DNA from 2 places in the Priestia sp. JNUCC 25 genome. Region 1 is predicted to be linked to the other one. Evidence: a T-box and tRNA genes for the amino acid it is inferred to sense, from the RefSeq annotation. Region 1 holds a T-box; the other holds one or more tRNA genes.

Evidence for each region. The T-box of region 1 lies ahead of ileS (isoleucine--tRNA ligase). A T-box ahead of a tRNA ligase gene usually reads a tRNA of that ligase, here a tRNA-Ile.
Region 2: it encodes a tRNA-Ile, which carries the amino acid that the T-box ahead of ileS (isoleucine--tRNA ligase) is inferred to sense. The anticodon was not compared.

The regions. Positions count from the first base shown of each region.
Region 1 covers NZ_CM132211.1:4,075,932-4,091,699, forward strand. Annotated here, with positions in the region: gene JNUCC25_RS21375 (uracil-xanthine permease family protein) at 1-237, opposite strand, end outside; gene pyrR (bifunctional pyr operon transcriptional regulator/uracil phosphoribosyltransferase PyrR) at 394-936, opposite strand; gene JNUCC25_RS21385 (RluA family pseudouridine synthase) at 1,128-2,042, opposite strand; gene lspA (signal peptidase II) at 2,039-2,506, opposite strand; gene JNUCC25_RS21395 (conjugal transfer protein TraR) at 2,587-2,874, opposite strand; gene ileS (isoleucine--tRNA ligase) at 3,045-5,810, opposite strand; T-box leader at 5,881-6,101, opposite strand; gene JNUCC25_RS21405 (DivIVA domain-containing protein) at 6,171-6,665, opposite strand; gene JNUCC25_RS21410 (YlmH family RNA-binding protein) at 6,750-7,523, opposite strand; gene JNUCC25_RS21415 (YggT family protein) at 7,575-7,844, opposite strand; gene JNUCC25_RS21420 (cell division protein SepF) at 7,848-8,312, opposite strand; gene JNUCC25_RS21425 (YggS family pyridoxal phosphate-dependent enzyme) at 8,329-9,012, opposite strand; gene pgeF (peptidoglycan editing factor PgeF) at 9,020-9,841, opposite strand; gene JNUCC25_RS21435 (YlmC/YmxH family sporulation protein) at 9,916-10,170, opposite strand; gene sigG (RNA polymerase sporulation sigma factor SigG) at 10,520-11,299, opposite strand; gene sigE (RNA polymerase sporulation sigma factor SigE) at 11,448-12,167, opposite strand; gene spoIIGA (sigma-E processing peptidase SpoIIGA) at 12,198-13,121, opposite strand; gene ftsZ (cell division protein FtsZ) at 13,398-14,555, opposite strand; gene ftsA (cell division protein FtsA) at 14,597-15,768, opposite strand, start outside.
Region 2 covers NZ_CM132211.1:4,315,736-4,331,503, reverse strand. Annotated here, with positions in the region: gene JNUCC25_RS22760 (DEAD/DEAH box helicase) at 1-962, shown strand, start outside; gene JNUCC25_RS22755 (deoxyribonuclease IV) at 991-1,878, shown strand; gene JNUCC25_RS22750 (DUF2624 domain-containing protein) at 1,928-2,179, opposite strand; gene JNUCC25_RS22745 (metal ABC transporter ATP-binding protein) at 2,453-3,232, shown strand; gene JNUCC25_RS22740 (metal ABC transporter permease) at 3,229-4,071, shown strand; gene JNUCC25_RS22735 (Fur family transcriptional regulator) at 4,068-4,481, shown strand; gene JNUCC25_RS22730 (5' nucleotidase, NT5C type) at 4,512-5,087, opposite strand; gene JNUCC25_RS22725 (G protein-coupled receptor family protein) at 5,347-5,712, shown strand; gene ispG (flavodoxin-dependent (E)-4-hydroxy-3-methylbut-2-enyl-diphosphate synthase) at 5,751-6,854, opposite strand; gene JNUCC25_RS22715 (hypothetical protein) at 7,006-7,338, opposite strand; gene JNUCC25_RS22710 (MFS transporter) at 7,415-8,626, shown strand; gene JNUCC25_RS22705 (DUF1189 domain-containing protein) at 8,774-9,565, opposite strand; gene JNUCC25_RS22700 (DUF456 domain-containing protein) at 9,913-10,398, shown strand; tRNA gene JNUCC25_RS22695 (tRNA-Asn) at 10,461-10,535, shown strand; tRNA gene JNUCC25_RS22690 (tRNA-Met) at 10,537-10,610, shown strand; tRNA gene JNUCC25_RS22685 (tRNA-Asn) at 10,651-10,725, shown strand; tRNA gene JNUCC25_RS22680 (tRNA-Ile) at 10,729-10,805, shown strand; tRNA gene JNUCC25_RS22675 (tRNA-Ser) at 10,817-10,909, shown strand; gene sodA (superoxide dismutase SodA) at 11,107-11,715, shown strand; gene JNUCC25_RS22665 (MFS transporter) at 11,845-13,122, shown strand; gene JNUCC25_RS22660 (peptidoglycan D,D-transpeptidase FtsI family protein) at 13,284-15,461, shown strand; gene JNUCC25_RS22655 (hypothetical protein) at 15,605-15,727, shown strand.

The DNA of each region.
Region 1 (15,768 bases):
GATGAACGCGAACGATGAACCAAGATAAGAAGGAATTTGACCTCTTGTAATGAGCAGGAAAGCGAGCGTTCCTACCCCGCTTGAAATCAAAGCAATTGCCGGGCTGAACCCGACTAGGAACGGCACTAACACCGTCGACCCAAACATTGCAAACAAATGCTGTAGACTCAATGTTAACCAATTTACAGCTTTTGGTTTATCATGTATATCAAGTACAAAATCTCGTTGTTGACTCATATGTTTTTCCTCCTATCACTATTAAAAAACCTCTTTACGCAGAGGCAAAGAGGTTTTCAGCATACAAGGAAGACGCTATACCGCAGTATAGTTTTCCTTGTATAGTGACCCCCCTTTTGCAGCCTCACGGGACTACCATTTAAAAGGGTATATAATTTATTTTTCGTAAATAGACACGTGGTCTTTTTCGTCTACTTCCATTAAATGCACCGCAATTTTTTCACTTTTAGCTGTCGGTACGTTTTTGCCAACATAGTCTGCTCGAATCGGCAGCTCGCGGTGCCCTCTATCCACTAAAACAGCCAGCTGAATGAGTTCAGGTCGGCCGATATCAATCAGTGCATCAAGTGCTGCTCGAACCGTACGGCCCGTATATAACACATCGTCTACTAAGATGACGTTCTTATTTGCAATATCTGTCGGAATATCTGATCCTTTTACGAGAGGCTCATCATTGCTTGTCACTTTCGATAAATCATCTCGGTAAAGCGTGATGTCTAGTTCTCCGACTGGCAATGTATTTCCTTCAATTTGTGCAATTCGTTCTGCTAAACGTTTTGCGATATAAATACCTCGCGTTTTAATCCCCACTAGCACACAATTTTCGATTCCTTTATTCTTTTCAATAATCTCATGTGCAATTCGAGTTAAAGCGCGGCGAATAGCCTGTTCGTCAAGTACGGTAGCTTTTACGTTCACTGTTTTTCACCTCAAGTTGTTGACATAAAAAAATCCTCTTGCCTTGAGGCAAGAGGATTTGGTTTTAGACATATTTCTTCAAAAAGGCTATAAGTATGCCTTTTCTGCACCGTTTCCTTCTCAGCCTCTCTGGACTGTTCTTAAAGGTTCTTATTAAGTTAATACAAGTATGCCATCACTTATGGCAGTTGTCAACTTCTTTTTTCAATAAGCTCTAGCATCTCATTAAACTCTTTTGGAGCCGGTGCTTCAAATTCCATATATTCATTTGTACGAGGGTGAATAAAGCCTAATACGCCTGCATGAAGCGCTTGTCCGTCAATCGGAAGCGTTTTTTTCGGTCCGTACTTCGGATCCCCGGCAAGCGGAAAGCCAATATACTTCATATGAACGCGAATTTGGTGTGTTCGCCCCGTTTCTAGCTTACATTCGACCAGTGAAAAATCTTTAAAACGCTGCAATACAGTAAAGTGCGTCACTGCATCACGACTGTTTTCATCAGTCACCGTCATGCTTTGACGATCTTGCTTATCTCGGCCGATTGGCGCATCAATTGTACCGTGATCGTGCGCAATTACTCCGTGAACGATAGCTTTATAACGACGCGTCACTGTTTTAGCTACAAGCTGACTAACTAGTGATTCATGGGCTAAATCATTTTTTGCAACCATAAGTAAACCGGATGTATCTTTATCAATTCGATGAACGATACCAGGGCGCATAACGCCGTTAATACCGGATAAATCTTTACAGTGAGCCATTAGGCCGTTTACAAGCGTGCCGCTATGATGACCAGGAGCTGGATGTACAACCATGCCGCGAGGTTTATTTACAACAAGCACATCTTGATCTTCATAATAAATATCTAAATCCATTTCTTCCGCTACCACATCAAGCTCTTCTAGTTCCGGCACTTCAATAATAATAGCGTCTCCTGTTTTACATTTATAGTTTCCTTTGACGGTTTTATCGTTCACTTTTGCGTGACCTTCTTTAATCCACTGCTGCACTTGTGAACGTGACCATTCTGCATTTACAGTCGAAAGTACTTTATCAATACGTTCTCCTGCTTGTTCTTCATTTATAACTGTTTCAATTACATTCATTCTTTGTGCTCCTTCTTCATTTTCCCTTCAAACAGCGTCATAATAAACATGATGATTACTCCGACGACAAGTGCCGAATCAGCTACGTTAAAAATCGGAAAATCATACGTAAAGATGTATGTATTTACGAAATCAACTACTTCTTTACGGACCACTCGATCAATAAAGTTTCCAATGGCGCCGCCTAACATTAATGCTAGCGCAATACCGAACCATTTATCTTGTTTTTTGAGCTTTTGAATATAAATTATTAAACCGACTACCACAACCACCGTAATGAGATAAAAGAACCACATCTGTCCTTGTAAAATCCCCCACGCGGCTCCTCTGTTACGATGAGAGGTAATGTAAAGAAAGTTTTCAATTACGGTGATGCTTTGTCCATAATACATTTCTTTTACAATCATCCATTTTGTTACCTGATCAATAAGTATAACAGCTAAAGCGATAAGATAATAAAACACAAACGTTTTCCTCCCGCAATAAAATCAAACGAATCCATACTAAAGCATTTTAGCACATAATTCATTTTTTTTCTCGCTTCTCACCATAAAACAAATAAATCTTCGTTTGTGCGGGCCGTCGGCATTACTTTTAATTTATGAATAGACATCACTTCGCCAGTTAGTTCATCAATTCCGAACGCACCAACGTCAAGCTTTGCTAACGCGTGTTCTACATCTTTTAAATCTGCTTTAATCATTTCTATTACATAACGTTCCTTTTCATCTATATAACCAGATTGTTCTGTAGCATATCTCACTAGGCGATCTTGTAATTCTTCTTTAATAAGAGCTAATTCCTGTCCAATGGAAAGATAATTTTCATACATGCAAACGCCTCCTGTGCTGATAAGATGAAGTATTAATGATGTTAGGTTTACCGAGTTTTCCATCGAATCTACAACACAAGTTTTTCCTAAGGCTTTAAATGCTTTATACCATTGTATTTGGGAATTTCGTACAGCAAAAAACACGCCCAAAAAGGACGTGTTTTTGTTAATTACTGCTGAACGTAGTGATTTTTTACAACATCCGCACAGCGTGTACATAAGGTCGGGTGATCTTGATCTTCGCCAACTGTTGGTGATACAACCCAGCAGCGCTCACACTTCTCACCTTCTGCTTTACTTACAACAATTGAAGCATAGCTGAATTTTTGTGCTTCAGCAGGTGCTTCACCTTCCGCTACCTCAAGATCTGAAACGATGAAGAGTTGACCTACATTTTCAGAAATAGATGCTAACAGTTCTTTCGTATCTGCTGTTGGATACAGCGTTAATTTTGCTTCTAAAGACTTACCGATTACTTTTTCATTACGAGCTTGTTCTAGCGCTTTTAATACTTCATCACGAAGCTCCATGAATGCATCCCATTTTTCTACTAATTGATCTGCTCCTTCGATTTCTTGAACCTCTGGCATATCAACTAGCTGCACGCTTTCTTCCGTTACATTTGGAATGTGAACCCATACTTCGTCTGCTGTATGAGAAAGAATTGGAGACACTAATTTCGTTAACGATAATAACGTTTCATAAAGGACCGTTTGAATGCTGCGACGCTCTACATTATTTTCTGCTTCGATGTACAATACATCTTTTGCAAAGTCTAAGTAGAATGAACTCATATCAATTGTACAGAAATTATGCACTGCGTGATAAATGCTTGAGAATTCATATGAATCATAAGATTTTTTCACTTTATCAATTAATTTGTTCAGCTTCACAAGCATGTAGCGGTCTACTTCACGAAGGTCTTCAACGGCTACAGCATCAGTTGTTGGATTAAAGTCCGCTAAGTTTCCTAGTAAGAAACGGAACGTGTTGCGGATTTTACGATATACTTCTGCTACTTGTTTTAAAATGTTATCAGATACACGAACATCAGCTTGGTAATCTACAGAAGCTACCCATAAACGTAAAATATCTGCACCTAGTTGTTTCATTACTTTTTCTGGAATTACAACGTTTCCTAATGACTTACTCATTTTGCGACCTTCACCGTCTAAAGCAAACCCGTGGCTAAGTACCCCTTTATAAGGTGCTTCACCCGTTACAGCTACACTTGTAGAAAGACTTGAATTAAACCAGCCGCGATATTGGTCAGAACCTTCTAAATACAAATCAGCCGGACGCTGTAAGTCTTCACGCTCTTCAAGAACAGCTTGATGTGAAGAGCCAGAGTCAAACCATACGTCCATGATGTCTGTTTCTTTTGTGAAGCGGCCATTTGGGCTTCCTTCATGAGTAAAGCCTTCTGGAAGCAAGTCTTTTGCTTCACGCTCAAACCATACGTTTGATCCATGCTCTCTAAATAGATTTGATACGTGTTCGATTGTTTCATCCGTAATGATTGGCTCATCATTTTCAGCATAAAATACCGGAATCGGAACGCCCCATGCACGTTGACGAGAAATACACCAGTCTCCGCGGTCACGCACCATGTTATAAAGTCGCGTTTCACCCCAAGTAGGCACCCATTTTGTTTTTTCTACTGCTTTTAATAAATCTTCACGGAAATCTTTAATAGACGCAAACCACTGTGCCGTTGCACGGAAAATTGTTGGTTTCTTTGTACGCCAGTCATGTGGGTATGAGTGGGTAATGAAACTTAATTTTAACAGCGCGCCTTCTTCTTCTAGTTTGTCTGTAATCGGCTTATTCGCTTTATCATAGAATAATCCTTCAAATCCTGGCGCCTCATTCGTCATATGACCCTTACTGTCGACTGGACAAAGAACTTCCAAACCGTATTTTTGACCAACGATAAAGTCGTCTTCCCCGTGTCCCGGTGCTGTATGAACACACCCAGTACCAGCATCGGTTGTTACGTGATCGCCAAGAACAACTAAAGAATCGCGCTTGTAGATTGGATGCTCAGCTACTACACGCTCAAGTTCTGAACCTTTTACCGTACGAAGCGTCTTATAGTCAGCCCATTCAATTTCTTTAGCAACTGTTTCAATCAGTTCAGTTGCCACTACATATTTCGCTCCATCTGCTTCAACTACGCTGTACTGAAGCTCAGGATTGACAGCAATCCCTTGGTTAGCTGGCATTGTCCATGGTGTTGTCGTCCAAATGATGAATTTTTCATCTTGTTCAAGCACACCTTTACCATCTTTTACGTTAAACGCTACGTAAATAGAAGCTGAACGCTTGTCATAGTATTCGATTTCCGCCTCTGCTAAAGCAGACTCACTTGAAGGGGACCAGTACACAGGTTTTAACCCTTTGTAGATGTAGCCTTTTTTCGCCATGTCACCAAACACTTTGATTTGCTGCGCTTCGTACTGTGGCTGAAGCGTTACATATGGATTATCCCAATCTCCGCGTACGCCTAAACGCTTGAACTGCTCACGCTGGCCGTTTACTTGTTCCCAAGCATACTGTTCACAAAGCTTACGGAACTCAGCTACCGTCATTTCTTTGCGGTTTACTTTTTTATTTTTTGTTAAAGCTGTTTCAATTGGCAAACCGTGTGTATCCCAGCCTGGTACATAAGGTGCGCAGAAGCCTGACATCGACTTATAGCGAACGATAAAATCTTTTAAAATTTTATTTAATGCATGTCCCATGTGAATATCGCCATTCGCATATGGAGGTCCATCATGCAGGACAAATAGCGGACGGCCTTCCGTACGTTTTTGTACTTTTTCATAAATATTCATTTCAGCCCACTGTTCTTGCATTTTAGGCTCGCGGTTCGGTAAATTTCCACGCATCGGAAATTCAGTTTTTGGCATCAATAATGTATCTTTATATTCCATGTTTTACCCTCCAAAAAAAACGTAAATTTCATATCTTTTTGTACCATAACAAAAAGACCTCCTCATCCCAAAAAGGGACGAGAAGGCCTCCCGCGGTACCACCCTAGTAGATTTGCTGCACGCAAATCCTCTTTGCATTCGTAACGTGAATAAACCGCCACTGCTTACTATCATCAGTTCAGCAATGGTACTCTAGGGTGATTTTCACTTTTTTGTTTGTTATCGAGCTCACACCATCCTCGATTCGCTTTGACAAACTAAAAAAGCTACTGTCCCTGTCTCCGTACTGTTAGATATGAAATTTCATCTGTTACCAAATTATATGACAACAAAACGTGAGAAGTCAAGATGATGTCTTGACTAGTCAATTTTTTCTTCTAGCGCTGGCATCTCATAATCCATCAACTGATCCCAGTCGTCGCTGTTTAACATTTCAAGCTGTGCTTCGATTAACATTTTGAAACGTGTTCTAAATACTTTAGACTGCTTTTTCGTCTCCTCAATGTCCATCGCAATTTTACGAGACTTAGACAGTGCTTCATTAATAATACGGTCCGCATTTTTTTCTGCTTCTTTTATAATGAGCTTCGCTTCTTTTTCAGCGTTTCGCTTCACATCTTCCGCTGCTTCTTGAGCAATTAAAATTGATTTATTTAACGTTTCTTCGATGTTAGTAAAATGTCCAAGACGATCTGTTAATTCAGATACTCTTCCTTCTAACTCCTTTTTATCACGCATTACCAGCTCATAGTCTTTAATTACTTGGTCAAGAAACTCATTTACTTCATCTTCATCATATCCGCGAAATCCGCGATTAAACTCTTTGTTATGAATATCCAAAGGGGTTAAAGGCATCTAGGCCACCTCCGTGTTGTCTCATTACGTCATTAGTAATGGTTTATTCGACATAATTTTAAAATTTCCTGCTAGTAGATTTCTTTATTTCTGCTTTCCTACAACAATTCGCCATTTTTCTTTTTTTGTTTTACCTTCAAGTGAAACGATACGACTTCTGCCGTGACCACGAAGTGACAAAATATCACCTTCATGACATTCAAAAGAAGGCTGTTCAATGACTTTAAAATTTACTTTTACCGCTCCATTTGCAATAAACGGCTGGACTTTTTGTCTTGATAAATTGTGAATGGTCGACAGCAAAACATCAAGCCTCATTGAAGAAACTGTATAAACGTGTTCAATCAGCTCTTCTTTTACCACATGCAGCTGCTCCCTTTGAATAGAAGAAAGTGAAACTTTGGCTTTTCCAATTGATGTTAAATTCATCTCAATATAAGAAGAAATTTCCTCTGCAGCTACAAGCTGAATATCGTCTCCCGCGACCAAAATATCGCCAAATTTTGAACGGCGCAGTCCTAAGGACATCGCCGAACCAAGAACTTGAGGATGTTCAATCGTCACAAACTTTTTAGGATAATTGAGCTCATACATATGCAACTGAAAATCTTCGCTTTCAGGTACATAGTAATCCGGGTATAGCAGCGCACGCTTGCGTTCAGCAAACGGTTGTCCACCATCAAATGAAACTTGAACCTCTCCTTCAGTCCCGACAATAGCCGTCACAATCTGCTGCTCTCTTGGATCTAAAAAGTCCGTTAATTTTGGGCTGTATTGATGTAGGACATCTTCTTTCCACTGAAGAACCTGGTCAATAAATCCATGTTCTTCTTGCCTAAAATGTTCATAAATAGACATATTATTACTCCTACTATTGGTATGTAAAAAAGGAATCCAGCGATTCCTTTTTTAAATAAACCCCACCACATTATTAAGTGAATACACGCCTCTTTCCGCAAATCGCAATAAAAAGATTGCGACAAGAGGTGAAATATCAATCATGCCAATAGGCGGAATGATTTTACGAAAAGGCTCTAAGTAAGGCTCACAAATACTGCCAAGCAGCTGACCAAACTTAGACGCCCTTACATCGGGTACCCAAGACATCAAAATGTAAATAATTAGTGCCCATGAGTAAAGCCCAATTAATTTTCCAAGAATCCCAAAAACGATGTCCAAAAACTACCACCTCTTTACGTTTGTTGTATCATGTTCTCCCATCATATCTGAAATGCTTCCGCTTACGTCTACATTATCAGGTGTACATAAAAAGATGTCGGTTCCAATTTTTTGAATGTCCCCGCCTAAAGCATAAACTGTACCACTTAAAAAGTCGACAATTCTCACTGCTTGATCTCGTTGAATGCGCTGTAAATTCACAACTACGACTTTACGATTTTTTAAATGATCCGTAATTTCTTGTGCTTCGGCATAGACGCGAGGTTCGCAAAGCATCATTTTTGATGATTTTTGAACGCTTTGCAAGCTAATCACGTTTTGCTGCTGATTCGGCTGCTGACTAGCTTTCGCTGGTCTCGACTGCTGTACAGGCTCTTCTACCGACTCTTCTTCTTCGTAATGTTCTTCTACATATTCAGTATCGTCATCAAGAGCAAAAAAACTTCTAAAGCGATTTTTCATACTCATCTTGAATTACACCTCCTTAACGTTCATTCCCAACTAACGTGGTTCCTAGTCGAATGAATGTTGCTCCTTCTTCAATTGCAATTGCATAATCGTTTGACATTCCCATTGATAGCTCTGTACACGGTGCATATGGCAAGTTTAGTTCTTGTATGCGATTCTGCAATTTCTTTAGACCTTTAAAACAGCTGCGAAGCGTAGACTCATCATCTGTGTGAGGGGCCATTGTCATCAATCCGACCACTTGGATATTTGCAAATGCTTCAAGAGATTGAATAAATGGAATTACATCTTCTACAGCAAGGCCATGCTTTGATTGTTCTTCGGCAACATTAACTTGTACAAAACATTTTATACGATGTTCTGCACGTTTATCAATTTCTTTTGCTAAAGATAATCGGTCTAGTGAATGAATATAGTCAACTTTATCAATCACATTTTTTACTTTTCTTGTTTGTAAGCTTCCGATAAAATGCCAGGTCGCTTTCTCACCGATTGATTCATACTTTTCTAGAAGACCTTCATCCCTGTTTTCTCCGAGATGTAAAATGCCTGCATCCACTGCTTCTGCTGCTCGTTTTGTGGAAACGTATTTTGTTACAGCAATCAGCTCTACATCTTCTCGATTTCGATTAACTTTTTTACACGCTTCAGCAATTGTTTGTTGAACTGCTTCTAGATTTTCACTTACGCTAGCTGTCACTATGTAATTACTCCTCCTTAAAGCCTATGAAATTAAACATGCGTCCTGTTTTCCCTTGGTCGCGGCGATGTGAGAAGAACAGGTCATCTTCACAGCTTGTACAATACGACGATGTTAAAATTCGTTCCGGCAATACGCCTGCGTTTTGAATCAGCAGCTTATTGACTTTTTTTAAATTAAGCGCGTATTGTCCAGGGCTTACTTCTTGATATCCATTTTGGCCAACTACTTCGTTTACTTGTGTAATGACGCGGTTATCGACAACATAACAGCAATCTTCAATCGAAGGGCCAATCGCCACGTAAATATCTTCAACCGGAACATTTTCTTGCTCTACCCAACGTCGAATCATATTTCCTGCAATATCTTTCACTGTTCCCTTCCACCCAGCATGAGCAAGACCAACTAAATGGTGATCAGGCGCATAGAAGTACAGCGGAACACAATCTGCATAACATAAAGCTAACAAAATATCAGATTCATTTGTATAAATGCCATCCGTTGCTTTTATGCCCTCTTCATACTTGTAGATTCCTTTTGCACAGTCGGCTTTTGTTACTTTTTGAACAGTTGCTTCATGTACTTGTTCAGCACATACAAAGCTTTCAAAAGACATGTCTAGTTCGGCTGCTAAAATTTTTCTATTTGTAATAACATCTTCTACGTTATCGTTTACGTGAAGCCCTAGGTTAAAAGAAGCAAATGGAGGTTTACTCACACCACCATTTTTTGTGGTGAAACCAGCAACAAGCATATCATTCTTTTCTACCCAAGGGCTCAGCCACATAAACGACTCGTGATGACTTTTTTTTAATGGCTCAGGATTCATGTATGTGACACATCCCTTGTTTCATTTGTTCTCACATATTGTACCACAGATTGCTAGGTGCTGTTGACAAAAAACTAATTCTCTTCAGGCTGAAATGCGTCTTTATAACGTACTAAAATGACATCAGAACCAATTTTCACAATATTTTTCCACGGAATCACAATTTCATCATCTTTTCCAAAGAAGCCCAATACACGAGAGCCTCCGATAATGACGGCCTGTATTTTTCCCGTTGTTAAGTCAATATCAATATCCCCTACATTTCCAAGTTTTTTGCCATCAGCTACATTCACTACATCTTTCAGCTGAAATTCTGAAATCTTTAACATGCTCTCTCCTCCTATAGCCAACTTTATTCCTTAGCCTATGTATATTTTCAAATTTTCATTTCATGAAGGAAAAGCTTATTTTTTTCTCTGCCATTCTCTTTCTATAGGCATTTTGTTTACTAATTACACAGCTTTTTAGCAAGAGACATTCTCAATGAGTAGCTAGAAGTCCTCACAGCAATAGGAAATCTGATATGAATATCTTTTGGTCATGTATTATACATCGATACATACAAAATAAGCACCGTGTCTGTTTTTATAGACACGATGCTTATTAAGTTGAACATCAAATAAAGTGGATGGTATTAATTGTATGAACGCGAGCAGCTGCCAGTTTAGATAGCTTTTGTTAACTTTGAATATTTTTATTCATCTGTTTAATAGCAGCTTTTTCTAAACGAGAAACTTGCGCTTGAGAAATACCAATTTCTTCAGCCACTTCCATCTGTGTTTTACCTTGAAAGAAGCGCTTTCGTAAAATTAGTTTTTCTCGCTCGTTCAATCTTCTCATACCTTCTTGCAAAGCAATTTCTTCAATCCAAGTTGAATCACGGTTGCGTTCATCGCTTAGCTGATCCATGACATAGATTGGGTCTCCACCATCATTGTAAATAGGTTCAAATAGAGAAACCGGATCTTGGATAGCATCTAAAGCAAACACAATTTCTTCATGCGGTACTTCTAGGACTTTTGAAATTTCCTCAGCTGTAGGTTCCTTGGATGTTTCACTCATAAGTCTTTCACGAACTTGAAGAGCTTTATAAGCAATATCACGAAGGGAACGAGAAACACGGATTGGATTATTGTCACGTAAATAGCGGCGAATTTCCCCTATAATCATTGGGACAGCATATGTAGAAAACTTCACGTTTTGACTTAAATCAAAATTGTCAATGGATTTCATTAATCCAATACATCCAACCTGAAATAAGTCATCAACAAATTCTCCACGATTGTTAAAACGTTGGATCACGCTGAGTACGAGACGTAAATTTCCGCTTACTAGCTTTTCTCTTGCTGTTCCATCTCCAGCCTGCATTTGTTTAAACAACTTTCGCATTTCTTCATTTTTTAATACGGGAAGTTTCGAAGTATCTACTCCACAAATTTCTACTTTATTTCTTGTCAACTCTTTCCCTCCTAACAGGAGATGATGTTCTGAATTCAGTATCTCCTCAGAAGGAAAAAATATGCACTTTTACAATTCTGACAATTCTCCACTAAAAAAGCTGATTGTATAAGATGCTTCTCAGCCCTTATACAATCAGCTTTTTTACTTAAACCATTTTATTAAATTCTTTTCGCAGCCGTTTAATAATTCGTTTTTCAAGCCTTGAAATATAAGACTGAGAAATGCCTAGCATATCAGCTACATCTTTTTGCGTTTTTTCTTCCCCGCCGGCTAGCCCAAAACGCAGCTCCATAATTTGCTTTTCACGATCATTTAATTGGTGCAGTGCTTTCAACAAGAGTTTTCGATCTACATTGGCTTCTAGGTCTTTTGTGATGATATCTTCTTCGGTTCCCATCACGTCAGACAATAACAGTTCGTTTCCATCCCAATCAATATTTAACGGCTCATCAAATGAAACTTCAGATCGAATTTTATTGTTGCGGCGCAAATACATTAAAATTTCATTTTCAATACAGCGAGAGGCGTACGTCGCTAGCTTAATTTTCTTTTCAGGATTAAACGTGTTTACTGCTTTAATTAAACCAATGGTGCCGATGCTAATTAAATCCTCAATATTGATTCCCGTATTTTCAAACTTGCGGGCAATATAAACAACAAGTCGCAAATTACGCTCAATCAACAGCGAACGTGCTGCTTCATCTCCTGATGGAAGTTTTTTTAAGAGCACTTCTTCTTCATCTTTTGTTAAAGGGGGTGGAAGAGCTTCACTTCCTCCTATATAGTACACTTCATCTGTTTTTAGCTTAAGTTTAATTAATAATTTGTACCACCATAATTGAAATCGAATTCGATATGTAGCCATTCTGTATCCTCCTTTATTTGTTCACACCTTTTACGATGCGGAACTTACTTCTCCAATAACAATAAGCTTCGGATGAACAATACACTCATATTGCTTCTCCACTGAAAGCGTTGTATGACTAATACCTACTAATACTTTAGTGACTTCAATCGTATTGGACTGATGCACAAGCCTTACCATATCTGGCTTTAGAGCAAGCAGCAGCTGATTGGCTTGGCCCACGCTTCGATAAGGGACAAAGCGGACTTTTGAATACCACTCTTGATCAATATCTTCGCTGTGTGAAAAGGATTGGACATTTTTGCTTAATTCCATTAAGCCTTCAGGCAATATTTCTTTTAAAGAATCTGCTGTAACAATCATAACCGGGGTTTTCGTCAGCGGATCTACAAGCTGGTTTCCACTATCAATAAGTCCTTTCATCGACAGCGTCTGTTCGTTTAAAATAATTTCCACATCTACCAGCTGATCAAATGTAATATTTTTCATTCGCAAATCATCAACTCGTGTTTTTGAAAAATAAGATAATAGCGGAAAACCGATAAGAACAAATATCCAGCTAATAGGATCACCAAACTGTGGAGATTTCGTATCAACCATTTGATTAAGAACAAGGAACTGATCTTGAAATAAAAAGTGAACGCCCATTAATCCTCCACCCACAACAAAGGTTGCAAAATAAAACGTTAATAAATTCTCAAAGAAAAAGCGCAGTCGTTTATAACCAAACGTCATCAATACCATAAAAAAAGAGAATAAAATTTTAATAGCAGGGTGAACCATAAGATGAGAAAAAGGCGTAAACATAAGAAGGACAATCAATGAACCGATAAAGCCCCCAAGCAAAAGCCGCCACCACTTGTAATTCCGTTTAAGTACAACTGCACATAACATTAGTAAAATCGTATCTAACCCAAAATTCAGCATCCATATTAAATCTAAATAGATTGGCAATGTTTATAACCTCTCCATTCTTTCTGAATTTTTCTGTTAAAAATTAGTATATAGTACATCCTATTAGAAAGTCTGTCAGTTCATGCCGAGAAACAAGCAGTATTTTTGAGGAAATCATTCGATATTTGTCACACCACTTTTAGAAAGAAAACACAAACCCTTTGAAGGCATCATATTGACCATGTCGAATGTTTTTTATATTCTTTTGGAGTTTTCTAGCTTCATGGCATAAAAAAAGACCTCTGTATAAAACAGAGGTCTTGGCTTTTTATTTTCTTAGCGTCTACGATTACGGTTTCGTAAGAATGTTGGAATATCTAGCGCATCTTCAGACTGTGGCTGAGATGGACGCGTATATTCTTGCTGTACAGGTTCTTCACGCTTTACTTCACGCTTCGGCTGTGGGGCCGGCTGCTGTGTCGATTGCTGCATGCGATTCGCCGATAACGAAGGACGACCTGGTTTTGGCTGTGATAAATCTTGGTCACTAAAGCCAGTTGCAATAACTGTAACAACAATCTCGTCTTTTAGGTTTTCGTTAATAACAGATCCAAAGATCATGTTCACTTCTTGGTCAGAAGCCGAAGCAACGATATCTGCAGCTTCTTGTACTTCGTAAAGACTTAGGTTTGTACCGCCTGTGATGTTCATTAATACACCTTGAGCTCCATCGATAGATGTTTCAAGAAGTGGACTTGAAATAGCTTTTTTAGCCGCTTCAGCAGCGCGGTTTTCACCAGTTGCAATACCGATCCCCATAAGTGCAGATCCTTTGTTAGACATAATTGTTTTCACGTCAGCGAAGTCTAAGTTAATTAATCCAGGAACTGCGATTAAATCTGAAATACCTTGCACACCTTGTCGCAATACGTTATCCGCTTCACGGAACGCTTCTAGCATTGGCGTGTTTTTATCAACGATTTCCAATAAGCGATCATTTGGAATAACAATCAGCGTGTCCACTGCTTCTTTCATTGACGCAATGCCGCCTGCCGCTTGAGTAGAACGCTTACGGCCTTCAAATGTAAACGGACGAGTAACAACACCTACCGTTAGTGCTCCTAGCTCACGAGCAATTTGGGCAATGACTGGAGCTGCACCAGTTCCAGTTCCTCCACCCATACCAGCTGTTACGAAAACCATATCTGCACCTTTTAGTGCTTCTTGGATTTGTTCCTTACTTTCTTCAGCTGCTTTTTTACCAACTTCTGGATTAGCACCTGCACCTAATCCTCTTGTTAATTTAGCGCCGATTTGCATTTTTGTTTCAGCTTTTGATAAATTTAATGCTTGTGCATCTGTATTAACTGCAATAAATTCTACACCTTGGACGCCATGTTCAATCATTCGGTTAACCGCGTTGTTACCGCCGCCTCCGACACCGATTACTTTAATCGTCGCTAATTGGTCTACACTTGTATCAAACTCCAACATGATAGTTCCTCCTAATTCTTCGAAATTACCAATCCGTAACGTTAATCAAAGAAGTATCCAAAAAACTTCTTCATTAAATTTTGGTCATTTTTCTTTTTCGGCTGCTCAGCTGATTGTTGCGGCTGCTGTGGTTTCGGGCTAGGTTTGATCATTTCTTGCTCAATCGGCTCTTCTTCCACAACTGGCGCTCCAATTTCCCGGCCTTGTATTTTAGCATTTTTGTATGCAAATTTTATTAATCCTACGCCTGTTGTATAATGCGGCTCACGTACTCCAATATAATCAGGCACTGCTATGCGCACGTTATTCTTTAAAATTACTTGAGCTAGCTCAAGAATACCAGGCATCGCTACTACTCCGCCTGTTAAAACAAATCCTCCTGGAATATCTTTGTATCCTAGGCGATTTACCTCTTGCGTAATCATATCTAAAATCTCTTCTAATCTAGCTTCAATAATATCAGAGATTTCGAGCTGATTAAACTGCTGATGCTGATCGCTTCCAATGATCGGTACACTAAATACTTCTTCTTCAGAAGCATGATCGTAGAAAGCATGTCCATGCTTTATCTTAATATTTTCCGCATCTTCAGTCGATGTGCGAAGGCCAATCGATAAATCCTTGGTAATGTGCTCTCCACCAACAGCTAGTACATTTGTTACTTTCAAATGTCCTTGGTCAAAGATCGCAACCGTTGTTGAACCTCCACCGATATCTACCAGTGCGACACCTAAGTTTTTTTCATCACGAGATAATGCAATTGAACCAGCGGCTAGAGGCTGTAAACAAATATCACTGATTTCTAAACCAGCTCTTTCTACACAGCGTAATAAGTTATGTAAAACCGTTCTAGATCCTGTTATGATTGTGCCTTCCATTTCTAAACGTACCCCAATCATACCTCTAGGATCGTTAATACCTTCTAAGCCATCTACAATAAATTGCTTTGGAATAACATCAATGATTTCACGATCTGGCGGGATAGACATGACTTGAGCAGCATCAATTACTCGATGAATATCTTCGTTTGTAATTTCACGATTCTCGCTTGACACGGCTACTACTCCGTGACAATCCTGTAAAAATACATGATTTCCGCTTATGCCCACTACAACCTTTTTAATTGTAATGCCTACCATTCGTTCAGCTTGTTCTACTGCTTTTCTAATAGATTGAACTGTTGCATCTATATCAACGATAGAACCTTTTTTTA
Region 2 (15,768 bases), 240 kb from region 1:
TCGACAAATTAAAGAAGCAGCCTCAAGTTGTTGTAGGAACACCGGCTCGTTTGTTTGATTTAGTAAATGAAAAAGCGTTAGTTGTGTATACAACAAAGGCGTTAGTAGTAGACGAAGCTGATTTAATGCTTGATATGGGATTTTTAGAAGATGTGGACCGTTTGGCAAGCAACATGCCTGAAAAATTACAGATGCTTGTTTTTTCGGCAACTATTCCTGAAAAATTAAAGCCATTCTTAAAAAAATACATGGAAAATCCAAAATTTACGCATGTTTCGCCGAAGCAAGCAGCAGCAGCTAAATTAGAGCATGTATTAGTTCCACTGCGTCATCGTAACAAGTTTAAGCTGCTGCATGATATGCTTATTTCGTATAATCCTTATTTAGCTATCGTCTTTACAAATACAAAGAAAATGGCGGACGAAGTAGCAGATGACCTACTGTCTAAAGGCTTAAAGGTAGGAAGAATTCACGGAGACTTATCTCCTCGTGACCGTAAGAAAATGATGAAGCAAATTAATAATTTAGAATTTCAATACGTAGTAGCGACAGATTTAGCAGCTCGCGGTATTGATATTGAAGGAATTTCACACGTCATTAACTTTGAGCTTCCTTCAGATCTAGATTTCTACATTCACCGCGTAGGACGTACAGCTCGTGCCGGTCATTCTGGCATTGCTGCTACAATCTTCGATGTGGAAGATGAAGATGCAGTAAATAAGCTGGAGAAAATGGGAATCGAGTTTGTAAACAAAGATCTTCAAAAGCAAGAATGGGTTTCCATCGATGACCGTAACCGCCGTAAAAAGCGTGTGAAGAAAGCGGATGAAGTGGGAGAAGAGGCACATCGCTTTATTCAAAAGCCGAAGAAAGTAAAGCCTGGCTACAAGAAAAAACGTGCTCGTGAAATTACAAAGTATGTGCAAAAGAAAAAGCGTAGTGAAAGACGCAACAATCGTTAATCGCAATAGGTTAGAGGTGTAAAAAGGAATGTTGAAAATTGGTTCTCACGTATCGATGAGCGGCAAAAAGATGCTTTTAGGAGCAAGTGAAGAGGCAGCTTCTTACGGAGCAAATACGTTTATGATCTATACAGGCGCTCCACAAAATACTCGTCGCAAAAAGATTGAAGAGCTTAATATTGAAGCTGGTCTTTTGCATATGAAAGAGCATGGAATGACAGATATTGTTGTACATGCTCCCTATATCATTAATCTAGGAAATACAACAAAGCCCGAAACATTTGAGCTTGGAGTAGATTTCTTAACGTCTGAAATTCAGCGCACCCATGCTCTTGGCGCAAAGCAAATTGTTCTTCACCCAGGAGCTCACGTGGGTGCTGGAGCAGATGCCGGTATTCAGCAAATTATCAAAGGTCTAAACGAAGTGTTGACAGCTGATCAAGAAGTTCAAATTACGCTTGAGACAATGGCTGGAAAAGGAACAGAGTGTGGAAGAAGCTTTGAAGAAATTGCCCAAATTATTGATGGCGTGACGCACAATGAAAAGCTCTCTGTTTGTTTTGACACATGTCACGTACATGATGCTGGTTATGATATCGTTCAAGACTTTGACGGTGTATTAAATGAATTTGACAAAACCGTAGGAATACAGCGAATTAAAGTGCTTCACATCAATGATAGTAAAAATGTATGCGGTGCTCGAAAAGACCGCCATGAAAATATTGGATTTGGTGAAATCGGATTTGGTTCACTGAATTATATTGTTCATCACCCAGCGTTTACAGAAGTTCCTAAAATTCTAGAAACTCCTTATGTAGGAGAAGATAAGAAAAATAAAAAAGCGCCATATCAGTTGGAAATTGATATGATTCGTGCACAAAGCTTTGATTCAGAGGTAAAACAAAAGCTTATGTAATTTCATATGTGGTTGAAAGAGGTCATGTCTATAGACATGACCTCTTCTTTTACATCAACTGCTGAAATAATTCATTCACTCGTCTGGCAGTTTCACGATCTGTTACTTGAGCAATTTGTTTGATTAAATTTCGGCGCTCTTCAAGGTTATAAATATTTACGGGCTGCTGTCTAATGACGGATACAAGGGTATGTGCCTGCTGATCTGTAATGGGGATGTTGTATTGTTTGCTATACTTTAAAAGCTCTTTCGGGGTAATGTTGTTTACTTTCTTATTGACAATCTGCTGTACAATTTTCATATGATTACCTCCTCGTCATATACAGTTTATGAATAAAAAAGAAAGATGTGACTATATTGTGTAATAAAACAACATTTTGAGTCGGATGAACTTACAGAGGCAAGAAAGGGAAGGAGTGAAACGGCTTAGTTTACAAATAAAAGACAATCCTGTATACTACATTAATGACTAAATCGTAATGATTCTGAGAAAGTAAATGGGTAACGGAGTATACGATAGAAACCGTGCCCTCTTTTGTATGGAGAAATATAAAAAAAGAATGGTGAGGCGCATATGAATACACCTGATATCATTGAAATTGATCATTTATCATTTCAATATGATGGAGTGAATGTATTAGAAGATATAAGTTTTTCAATTCCGAAAGGAGCTTTTTTGGGTCTCGTTGGTCCAAATGGTTCTGGGAAATCAACGCTAATCAAATGTTTGCTTGGTTTGCAAAAACCATCTCAAGGTGCAATTCGTTTATTTGGAAAAGATCAGAGAAGGTTTAAAGAACGAAGTAAAATTGGATATGTATCGCAAAAAGCGAATAGTTTCAACAGCGGCTTTCCTGCTACCGTTTTTGAAGTGGTTTCCACGGGTCTTACTTCAAAATTAGGTTTGTTTCGCTTTATGAATGCTTCTCATAAACAAAAAGTGAAAGAAGCGGTAGAAGCAGTGGGGATGAGCGAATTTTTAAATCGAAACATAGGAGAACTATCCGGTGGTCAGCAGCAGCGAATTTTTATTGCACGCGCGCTTGTAAGTGAACCCGAGCTGTTAATTTTAGATGAGCCAACAGTCGGAGTGGATGCACAAAATGTGTACACTTTTTATGAGCTTCTTGAAAAGTTAAATAAGGAAAAAGGAATTACGCTCGTGCTTGTCACTCACGATATTGGCACTGTCTCAGAAAAAGTAACCCACGTTGCTTGTTTAAATAAATTTCTACACTTTCATGGGAATGCCAAAGAATTCGAACAGCTTTGTGAACATGACGTATCTATGTTTTATGGTCATAATGTTCATGTGTTAACCCATGATCATCATCATGGAGGGCAGCACGTATGATAAGCAGTTTATTTCAATTTGAGTTTTTACGAAATGCATTTTTAACCGGTATGATTATTGGCGTCTTAGCTCCTTTATTGGGCACGTTCATCGTAGTAAGACGTCTTTCTTTAATTGCAGACGCGTTAAGTCACGTGACGCTAGCGGGGATTTCTGCGAGCTTGCTTCTTAGTCAGAAAATAGGGTTTATGCAAGGAGTGAACCCCGTCTATTTAGGGATGGTATCTTCCGTTACAGGCGCTCTTTTCATTGAAAAACTTCGAAGCGTCTACAAGCATTACCAAGAGCTGGCCATTCCGATTATTTTATCGGGCGGAATTGGTATTAGTGCAATTTGTATCTCGCTAGCGGACGGTTTTAATAATGATTTAATGAATTATTTGTTTGGAAGCGTAAGTGCGGTGAGTCGTTCGGATCTTTGGACAGTTGTTGTTATAGCCGTATTTGTTATAGCTATTGTCTTTTTCTTATATAAAGAATTGTTTATTTTATCTTTTGACGAGGAGCACGCTTCTGCTTCTGGGATTAAATCGAAGTGGATGCACTTTTTATTTATTGTGATGGTTGCTCTTGTCATTGCTGTATCGATGCGTATCGTCGGTATCTTATTAGTGTCATCTCTTATGACTCTTCCTGTAGCAGCAAGCATTCGCTTAGCTAGAGGCTTTAAACAAACGATTTTGCTTTCGGTGATTTTTGGTGAAATATCTGTTTTAGGCGGATTATTTTCAGCGTACTACTTGGATTTAGCACCAGGCGGTACAATTGTTGTCATTGCTGTTGTTATTTTAATCATATCTATTATGATTAATAAAGGACGGAAGGGGAAACAAAAATGAATTTAACTGAAGCCATTCATTTATTAAAAGATCAAGGATATAAACATACAGGAAAACGTGAAGAAATGCTTGCCCTGTTTTCAAAATCAAATAAGTACTTAACGGCAAAAGATGTATTAGAATACATGAAGCCTGATTATCCTGGTCTGAGTTTTGATACAATCTACCGTAATTTATCATTGTTTGTGGAGTTAGGCGTACTTGAAATGACAGAGCTTTCGAGCGAAAAGCACTTTCGATTTAAATGTGCAACCGCCCATCATCATCACCACTTCATTTGTTTAGATTGTGGAAAAACAAAAGAAATTGAAGCTTGTCCGATGGAGTATGTAGACGAGGATTTGCGAGGATACAATATTACAGGCCATAAATTTGAAATTTACGGTCAATGTATAGAATGTAATCAATAAAAAAGAGAGGGCGTTATGCACCTCTCTTTTTTATTTTTGCTGTTCTTTTAACCAGCTGGCTACCCACTGATCTGCTTCTAGCCAATTGTATACGCGAACCACTCCTTTTGGAACAGGTAAGCGATTATAAGGAGTATCAAATAAGATAACGGGGATATTGCATTCTTCACTGATTTCACAAGCATTATCATGTTTGTCTTCAAAAAAGATATCAACATCATATCGTTTTGCTGTCTCAACTTTAAAATGAGATCCGACTAACTCAATGTGATGAAACGATAGTTCATTTTTTTGAAACCATTCTTCCGTGACGTCCAATAGCTTATCGTGCCTTGCACTAATAAAGAATAATTCGTGCTTTTGATGCCATTTTTGCAAAACCGCTTTTGCATCGTCTGCAAGTGGAGAGGTTTCGTAAATAGAGCGTTCATTTGCTTTAAACCATTTCCCGAGTTCAGCAGGTGATACATTTACAAAAGGGCTGAAATCATATTCTGTAATGTCTTCAAGTGTTAAATTTAAGTTAAAGGCTTTATTTAAATGAGGAACAAAAGTTTCAGGAGAAGTAACAGTTCCATCAATGTCAATTCCAAACTTTTTCGTCAACTACGTGCACTCCTTTAATACGTTTATTCTACTTAGGTGCTTGATTATTCTTGTCTAGTGTAACATAAAGCCCAAACAGAAACAGTAATACTTTTTATACGCCTTTGGCAAAACGTAATGATCACTGCATGGCCTGGTGATTGCGTCTGTACCTATTTCTTGTAAGAGAGTGAGCAGCTGTATAAGATTGACACTTATAATTTTCCCTCGCATTCAGATACTATAAATGCTCCTTATTTACGAAAGCGAGGGATTAAGCATGGAGAATGAAGAACAAAGGCGTAGAAAAGATGTATATGAAGCTGATTTCATGGAAGAAACTGCAGCTGAAGTGGGCGTTCCTTACCGAGTAGGAGAGCCTCATGCAGAGCGTGAAGTTATAGATATTGATCGCAATCGCAATCATGAAGTCGCTGGACGAGGAGAAGGAACGGGATACGGTCGTTTCGCACTCGTGCTTTCGATTCTTTCACTATTCTTTTTACCAATTATTCTTGGTGCCGCTGGGATTATTCTAGGGTTTATCGCACGCAGAAAAGGAGCACTTACGCTAGGAGCATGGGCAATAGGGATCGGAGTTGTATCGATTATTGTCGGTACGTTTATATTACCGTTCTTTTCATAAAAAAAAGCGAGGCGCATATGCGCCTCGCTTTTTTTGGGTTATGATTTAGCTGCAGCTTTTTCAGCTTCTTGCTTTGCGTGATATTCAGCAGCAATTTTATCAATTTCTTTTTTTAGTTCCTCAACCATTGTTTCTTCAGGAACTTTGCGTACGATTTCGCCTTTGCGGAATAGTAGACCTTCACCGCGTGCTCCTGCAATCCCGATATCAGCTTCACGAGCTTCACCAGGACCGTTTACAGCGCAGCCAAGTACCGCTACTTTAATCGGTGCTTTTACAGTTGAAATATACTCTTCAACTTCATTAGCAATGCTAATTAAATCAATTTCAATACGTCCGCAAGTTGGGCAAGAAATAAGAGTTGCAGCATTGGAAGCTAAACCGAATGATTTTAGCAATTCGCGCGCAACTTTTACTTCTTCTACAGGATCCGCACTTAAAGAAATACGTAATGTATTTCCGATTCCTTTAGATAAAATAGCGCCAAGACCTGCTGCACTTTTTACAGTTCCTGCAAATAATGTACCTGATTCTGTAATTCCTAAGTGAAGAGGGTAGTCAAATGCTTGAGCAGCTTTTTCATAAGCTTCAATTGCCAAGTTAACATCCGATGCTTTCATTGACACGATGATGTCATGGAAATCAAGGTCTTCTAAAATTTTAATGTGATGAAGTGCACTTTCTACCATGCCATCTGCTGTCGGATAGCCGTATTTATCTAAAATACGTTTTTCAAGTGAACCAGCGTTAACTCCAATACGAATTGGAATATTTTTAGCTTTTGCAGCATTTACAACAGCTTCCACTTTTTCACGGCGACCTATATTACCAGGGTTGATACGGATTTTATCCGCTCCGCCTTCAATTGCTTTTAATGCTAAGCGGTAGTCAAAATGAATATCCACAACTAATGGAATGTTAATGCGTTTTTTAATTTCAGGGATTGCATCTGCTGCGCGCTCGTCTGGACAAGCAACACGAACAACTTGGCATCCTGCTTCTTCTAAACGTTTAATTTCTGCAACCGTTGCTTCAACATCATGTGTCTTAGTGGTTGTCATACTTTGAATAACTAACTCGTTGCTGCCTCCGATTGTTAAATCTCCAACTTTAACCGGGCGTGTTTTTGTACGATGTATAATTTCACTCACGTGATAATCTCTCCTTCAAAATGAAATCAAGAATTTGAATTCATTAATAGAATAACTCTTTATGAACAAAATAACTAGTAGAAAGTACTACCTTAGCTATTTTAACAATGACTATCCCATCTTGACAAGAAGAATGCTGTCATTACTTGTAAATAGGGAACTTATACGTTTTTCCAATTTGAATATCCTCAGGCGCTGTACCGTTATTTAACTTTTTGAAGTCTGTAATCATTTGGTTCATAGAAACCGGTATCGATTTTTTTGTAAGCTCCTCAATGACGGACAAAACTGTATCGCCTGGCTTAATTTTTATTTTTGTATAGGTGGAAGAAGAGCTGGCGGCTTTTGTTTCTGCAGGCTGCGCTTTGCTGACTTGAACTGCTTCAGTAGCAGTGGGAATGGTCCCGTATTTAATGTCGTAGTGACAAATATATCCGATAAAAGCGAAAGCGGCTAATGCACATAGCTTTTTCATTATGCTCCTCCTTCATTCTTTTGCTTATGTGTAAAGCCTATGCTTGTCTTACTTAAATATGATTGGAGAACGAAAATTGAAAGAAAAATTAATGATTGTTTCATTAGGCTTATTGCCTTTAATCATGGTGCTGGGAAATTCCATGCTCATTCCTCTGCTGCCAAGCATTCAAAAGTCACTTCATTTAAGCGGAGTTCAAACCAGTTTGATACTGAGTGCATTTTCGATTCCAGCCGCATTGTGTATCCCTGCTGTAGGGATTTTATCAGACCGGTATGGGCGTAAAAAGTTAATCATATATTCACTCGTCATGATGATAATAGGTAGTATCATCGCTGCTAGTAGTGCTTCATTCTCTTCTGGAAGCTTTGCTGTGTTGATGGCAGGCAGAGTCATTCAAGGGATTGGAGCTGCAGGTACTACAACGTTGGCAATGGCATTAACTGGAGATGTATTTACAGGGGAAAAAAGAGCAAAAGTCCTCGGGATTTTAGAAGTGTATAACGGAGTTGGAAAAGTGGTTGCACCGATAATTGGAGCATCGGCAGCACTCGTCGTATGGTATGCCGCGTTTTTTGTCTATCCTTTAGCTGCAGGTGCTGCTTTAGTAGGTATAGTGATGTATGTGAGAGAAGGGAAAACAGGTTCGGATTCAGTATCTGTTCAAGAATATTTAAAGAAAGCTATTGGGATTGTCTATGATAAAAGAAAATCGCTTTTTCCTTTATTCTTTGTCGGGGGATTAGGGTTGTTTTTATTATTTGGCATTTTATATTACTTATCTTTTCTAATAGAGGAAACGTATCATATAGACGGTTTTTTTAAAGGAACCGCTTTTTTATTTCCTCTTGGTGCGATGACGCTCGTTTCTTACTGGACCGGTCAACGCATCAAAACAGATCTAGAGCTCATGAAAAAATTAATGATAGTAGGGATAACTCTTTTATTCCTAATGTTTGGAGTATTAACGATTATTTATACGCTTCCTGTGCTGATGTTTTGTTTGACAGTCGCCTTTGGCGGCTTAGGATTTGTTCTTCCGTGTATTAATATGATGATTACTTCAGCGGCTTCAGACGAAGAAAGAGGGTTTATTGTATCCATTTATGGAACGGTGAGATTTTTAGGAGTAGCGTTGGGACCTGTTGTTTTTGAAGTGTGGATGCATGCTGAAAGGCTGATGTTTGTTTATAGCTTTATTCTGCTCACAGCAGGAGGTTTGTGGGTTTTGTATCAGTTGAAAATTCTTTCTTCTGCAATGGGAAGAAGAAAAGTTGTACCGAAATAAAGAGGCTGAGACTTAACTAAATCACTCCAATCACCACCTAGAAGCAGCCGCATACATGAAACCTGCGTTCACCATATCAATAAAAAAATCCGAACGAGTTGGATTCTCTATCAAGAATCTAGATTCCTCGTTTGGATTTTCCTTCAACTAAAATATGTTTGTCCCAGCATCTTTATTAGGTTTTACCTTTTTTCTTATAGGAACCCTTGTGACGAGCAACAAGTAAATGAAGAATGTTCCTATCCAGTAAAGAGAGCTATGTAGTGCTAGAGACAAAGAAAAAGCTTCAAAAAGCGTATAAAGCAGCGTGAAGGCTACCGTACTATAAGCGCTCAGTGCCCATAGCTGCTTGAAAGGAAGCTGCTTTTTAGTAATGAGTCCAATCAGTTTTCCAAGATAAGCAAGGCAGGTAATAGAAAGGAAGTTTAGTCCAGATGTTAATACGTACAGTAAAAGCATAGCGATAGGGACAAGTATGTATAAAGAAAATTTTTGTTCGTGAAGCAAGTTTAGCAGTTCATTTTTATCTTTATGATGCCAGTTTAGCAACTCATATGAATACGTTTGTGTTTGTGAATTAGTCGTGATGTAAATTCCATCCTTTAAAAAACCAATTGCATGAGCAGGGGAATGAAACCGTTCAATAGACTGTGAGGGGTTTAAGATAAAAGCGGTACCGTTTGCTTTTTTTGTGAAAGGTTGACTTGACGTAAGCTGTGAGTTTGAAATAGAAAAAGAAGGAACAGATTTCGGAAGATCTGTAGTAGCGATATGATAGCCGTTTACAATCGTCAAAGTCATAAAGAAAAATGTAGGCAGCAAAGAAATAAATGTTAAAAACAGCACAAAGCCAATTGTTTTATTCGTATGCTCAAAGCGAAGCGACCTTATTTTTTTGAAGGAAGTAAAACTCCATGCCATCTTTTTCAGCATGCTCATTGTAAAGCCTCCTCTTATTGAAGATTCTGATTATACCTTATTTTATAGCGAAAATTTAAGGTTTACAATAGATTTTAGAAACCGTTACCAATTACAATGATGCGGTGGAGCGTTTTGTCACAAGCACATCTTATGCGTATATGTACAGGTTTTGCCGTCATTGTTTTTGAGGATATTACGGGTAGCTTGAGGACCGTGCTGTTAATATTGCAGAGGTACACTCGAAAATCATTATTTGAAGAGGTATTCGAAAGTAAAATAAAGGAAGGACTCGTCGTGCAAGGTCTTTCTTTATAGGAGTGATTATTGTATGATAAATAGTAATAATAAAAAGGATAGGTGCGGGCATGGCTATTTTATGTTGGGCATTAATTATCATTAGCTTTGTTGTATCGTTTGTTGGGTTGGTTTATCCTATCATCCCAAGCGTGCTATTTGTAGCTCTAGGATTTGTTATATACGGTTTATTTTATGATTTTAGCTCCTATAGCTGGTTATTTTGGGTGATACAAGGATTGTTAGTTGTCGCACTTTTTTTAGCAGACTATATAGCTAATATTATTGGTGTGAAAAAATTCGGAGGCACTAAAGCAGGTGTTTGGGGAAGTACAGTTGGGCTGCTTGTGGGTCCGTTTGTCATTCCGGGATTTGGAATTATTTTAGGGCCGTTTATCGGAGCGATTGTAGGAGAACTGATTGTTCATCGGACCACAATTAGCAACGCAGTAAAAATTGGAGTAGGTTCGGTTATTGGCTTTTTTAGTGGCGCTATTTCAAAAGGATTTATTCAACTGCTGATGATTGCCTATTTTTTATACGCTGTTTTAAAATAATATATTGACTTTAGGCTAGAAACATGTTAAATTTTTAATGTCGCTAGTAAATGTTATATTGTTCCACAGTAGCTCAGTGGTAGAGCTATCGGCTGTTAACCGATCGGTCGTAGGTTCGAGTCCTACCTGTGGAGCCATGGCGGTGTAGCTCAGCTGGCTAGAGCGTACGGTTCATACCCGTGAGGTCGGGGGTTCGATCCCCTCCGCCGCTATTTTCCAATTTGCGTTTGTGACATACATAATTCATATTGTTCCACAGTAGCTCAGTGGTAGAGCTATCGGCTGTTAACCGATCGGTCGTAGGTTCGAGTCCTACCTGTGGAGCCATGTGGACCCTTAGCTCAGCTGGTTAGAGCAGACGGCTCATAACCGTCCGGTCGCAGGTTCGAGTCCTGCAGGGTCCACCATTTATAGGGTTGGAGGAATACCCAAGTCCGGCTGAAGGGATCGGTCTTGAAAACCGACAGGGGTGTTAAAGCCCGCGGGGGTTCGAATCCCTCTTCCTCCGCCATACTATTGTCTATTCAAAGCTTCTTTTGAGAAAAAGAAGCTTTTTTTATGTTTAAAAGAATAGCGAATGGGAATTAGGTAAATATAAATCATGGATTAGGAACTTTTTATTTGAAACAGTAGGGTAAATTTGCTAATCTAAACGTATATGGTGCTTTTGCGCCAAAATGCTTACATATTTTGAAGGAGGAATTATTCATGGCTTACAAATTACCAGAACTACCTTATGCATACGATGCACTGGAACCACATATCGACAAAGAAACAATGAATATTCACCACACAAAACATCACAACACATATGTTACAAATCTAAACGCTGCTGTTGAAGGCAAAGCGGATTTAGAAAGCAAAAGTATTGAAGAGTTAATTTCAAACTTAGATGCTGTTCCTGAAGATATCCGTACAGCAGTACGCAATAACGGTGGCGGTCATGCGAACCACTCATTATTTTGGACAATCCTTTGCCCTAACGGCGGCGGTGCTCCAACTGGTGAATTAGCAGACGCTATCGCTAGCAAATTCGGCAGCTTTGATCAATTCAAAGAAGAATTTGCAAATGCAGCTAAAACTCGCTTCGGTTCTGGCTGGGCTTGGTTAGTTGTAAACAACGGCGAATTAGAAGTAACAAGCACACCAAACCAAGATAGCCCATTAATGGAAGGCAAAACGCCAATTCTTGGTCTAGACGTTTGGGAGCACGCTTACTACTTAAATTACCAAAACCGCCGTCCAGATTACATTTCAGCATTCTTTAATGTTGTAAAATGGGACGAAGTTGCTAAGCGTTACGACGCTGCAAAATAAGCTGAAGACGTATTTAAGAGCCAGTAAAGTAATTATTACCTTTACTGGCTTTTTTGTTTTCCAATTCTTTTACATATCTCCTTTTCTTTTTCACACACTAGGTGTAGAAGAGAAAAGGAGTTTTTTGATATGCCTTTATTAAAAAAAGTAGTTGGAGATGTAGAAGTTAGTAAAGATTTACTTTTGCTTTTAATTATAGGCGGTCTTTATGCCTTGGCTATTTCAATTTCCAATTCGTTTGTTAACATTTATCTGTGGAAACAATCAGGCGAATTTTCGGATCTCGCTATTTATAATTTAGCGGTAGTGGTGCTTCAGCCGCTTACGTTTATTTTAGCAGGTAAATGGGCCAAACGAATTGACCGGGTTGTGGTTTTAAGGTTAGGTGTATCTTTTTTAGCTGTTTTTTATATCGCTGTATTAGTCAGTGGAGCTAACGCAGCCGAGTATTTAGTATTGCTTGGTGGACTGCTGGGTATAGGATACGGCTTTTATTGGCTAGCTTTTAATGTGCTAACTTTTGAAATTACAGAACCTGATACAAGAGACTTTTTCAACGGATTTTTAGGGATCTTAAACTCTTTTGCAGGGATGATTGGTCCTTTAGGAGCGGGCTTTGTTATTTCCGCTTTGTATGAATCACTTGGGTATAAAATTGTGTTTGGTGTATCGCTGCTATTGTTTATCGGTGCCGTTGTGCTTAGTTTTTTTATTACAAGACGCGCAGCGGAAGGAGTATACAAATTTAAAGAAGTATGGGCTGAACGAAAAGTCAATAAAGACTGGAATCGAATATTGCAGGCTCATTTCTTTCAAGGGTTGCGTGAAGGTACGTTCATTTTTGTTGTATCCGTCATGGTATTTATTACGACGGGAAGTGAATTAGCTTTAGGAACATATGGACTGGTGAATTCAGCGGTTGCGTTTGTAGGATACTATGTTGCCTCAAGGTTTATTAAGCAAAAAAATCGCCTTCGGTTTATCTTCACAGGAGGCCTCCTTCTCTATGGAGCAGTCTTTTTGCTTATCTTTAACTTATCGTATCCAAAGTTAATTATATATGCTGTTTGTATTGCCATTGCCTATCCTATTTTGTTGGTTCCATTCATTTCTCTAACGTACGATGTGATTGGACGAGCAAAAGACGTTGTTTCAAAAAGAATTGAATACATTGTTGTCAGAGAAGTATTTCTGAATATCGGGCGCGTCGTTTCCATATCTTTATTTTTAATAGCTGTACTAATTTTTGATGAAGCAAAAAGTATTCCCATTTTATTAGCTATTGTTGGAGCAGGGCATACGATCATTTATTTTTGTGTGAGACATATCTCACAGCCTCTGCACAAAAAAGAAACGACTGTTACTCCTCCGGTATTAAATGAAGGAGACGGAGAGTCTCCAGCTTAGAGTGTTGTCAGCTCCTTCATTTGTACTATGGAAAATGCTTCGCTTTTCTTTTAGAATAAATACGTTGTGTAAATAGGCACCTGCCAGGTGTCTATTTATTTGCTAAATGTCTGATTTTATGGTGTTATGGTATATATGTTTTATAAAGTGTAGGTGTTGGTATGAAAAAGAAAAAAAGAAGAAAAAGTCACGTGCCTTTTCGTGTGAACTTACTTTTCTTGACCGTATTTGCCCTATTTTCCGTATTAATTTTGCGGTTGGGACTTGTTCAAATTGTGTACGGTGAGAATTACGAACGAGAAGTCGAAAAAACACAGGACGTTACGGTCAGTACGCCTGTTCCTCGAGGGAAAATGTACGATCGTTATAACCGCGTAATTGTAGATAATACCTCTTTAAATACGATTACATATACTCGTTTTCAAGGAAATACAGCTGAAGAAAGGCTGCGCATCGCTAAAAAGTTAGCCACTATGATCGATGTTCCTTACACCACAAATGTGATTGATATTCCAGAAAATAAAAAGAATAAAGATGCTAAAAATGTGGTAAAAATTACAGAACGCGATATGAAGGATTATTGGATTATGCTTCACCCTAAAGAAGCGGAACAGAAAATTACGCAAGCTGATCGCAAAAAAGTTCAAGATGGTGAAATGACTGATGACGAACTGTATCAACATCAGTTAGACCGCATCTCTAAAAAAGATTTAGAAAGTCTAAAGAGTGATTTAGAAGTTCTCGCTATTAAGCGCCAAATGGAGGCAGGTTACTCTAACACCCCGCAAATTGTTAAGAGCGGTGTGACAAATGAAGAGTATGCCGTTGTAAGTGAGCACTTAGATGAACTTCCAGGTGTTGATACAACAACGTATTGGGATCGCTCATACCCAGAAAACAGTACTCTCCGTACTTTGCTTGGAAATGTATCATCTGCCAACGAAGGACTGCCCAAAGATAAAGTACAGTATTACTTGTCAAGAGGCTATAGCCGAAATGACCAAGTTGGGACGAGCTATTTAGAGAAGCAATACGAAGCCCAGCTCAGCGGTCAAAAAGAAAAAGTTCAATATGTAACAGATAAAAAAGGAAATCTCCTTGATACAATTCAAGTGTCTAAAGGTGAACGCGGCAGTGATTTGGTTTTAACTATTGATATGGAGCTTCAAAAAGCAGTAGAAAAACAAATTACGGACCAGCTTTTAGCTAAAAAGCAAATGAAAGGAACGCAATTTTTAGACCGTGCTTTTGTTATTATGATGGATCCTCACACAGGAGAAATTTTAACAATGGCAGGTAAAAAATACACCATTGATAAGAAGACTGGGGCGCCTAAAATAGAAGATTTTTCATTGGGGAATATTTCAACATCTTATACAATGGGCTCTGTTGTAAAAGGAGCAACGGTTTTAGCCGGCTTAGATTCAGGAGCTATTAAGCCAAACACAGTGTTCGTTGATGAACCGTTAAAAATTAAAGGAACACCGGTTAAAAAATCAGCTGAGGCTGAAGGGCTAGGACCCTTAACGTATTCATCTGCGTTAAAATATTCATCCAACGTATTTATGTTTAAAACGGTAATGGCTATGGCTGGGTTACAGTATCATAAAAACATGACTTTACCGATTAAACCTGATACATTCAGCGAACTGCGTTCTTACTACAGTCAGTTCGGCTTAGGCGTATCAACAGGCATAGACCTTGATAACGAATCAACAGGTGTCCAAGGTGGAAGCGATGTTCCAGGTACGGCGCTTGATTTAGGAATTGGTCAGTATGATACGTACACGCCGCTGCAGCTTGTTCAATATACTTCTGCAATAGCTAATGGAGGGTATCGCATTAAGCCGCAGCTAGTAAAAGAAATCCGAAAACCAACGATTAAAACCGATGAAATTGGCGGTACGCAGCATTCATTTGAGCCTGATGTGTTAAATCGTATCACGATGAAAGAAGAATACATTAAAGATGTTCAAAGTGGCTTTAAGCGCGTTACGCAAGAACAAGGCGGTACAGGGTATGCAGCTTTCCATACAGCGAACTATAATCCTGCTGGTAAATCAGGAACGGCACAAGCCTATGAGAAAAACCCAAGCGGAGGGGACCCTATTAAAGTTAATAATTCAAACTTTGTGGCCTTTGCTCCGGCAAATAATCCTGAAATTGCAGTAGCTGTGGTGGTACCATCGGCATTTGTGCCAAGTGCACCAAATACCATTACAAAAGAGCTTGCTCGTTCTGCGCTCGATACGTATTTTGATTTAAAGAAAAAAGGTGAACAAGAAGTAAAAGACCAAGAAGAGAATCAACAGGCTGTCATTGCAAACGACGCCAATTAAAGAGGCTGGAACAAAAACATATTAATTGAAGTTAAGATCCGAACAAAGTTGGTTAAGAATCAACTTTGTTCGGATTTTTTATTTGTAGGGTGAACGTAGATTTCGTGTATGTAGGTGCTTTTAGCGGTTGATTGGAGGGCAAGGTGAAGACTCCTGCAGGAAAAGCGAAGCGACGAGGAGACTCACCGGCCGTTCGTGGAAAGCGAAGTCTTGCACGAAAATCAACAGTGGTGTCGGAAGTAATTCATACTGGCTTATTTATCTAATTTATCCATCTTTAGATTGAGTTGATTTAGTTATGTCTCTA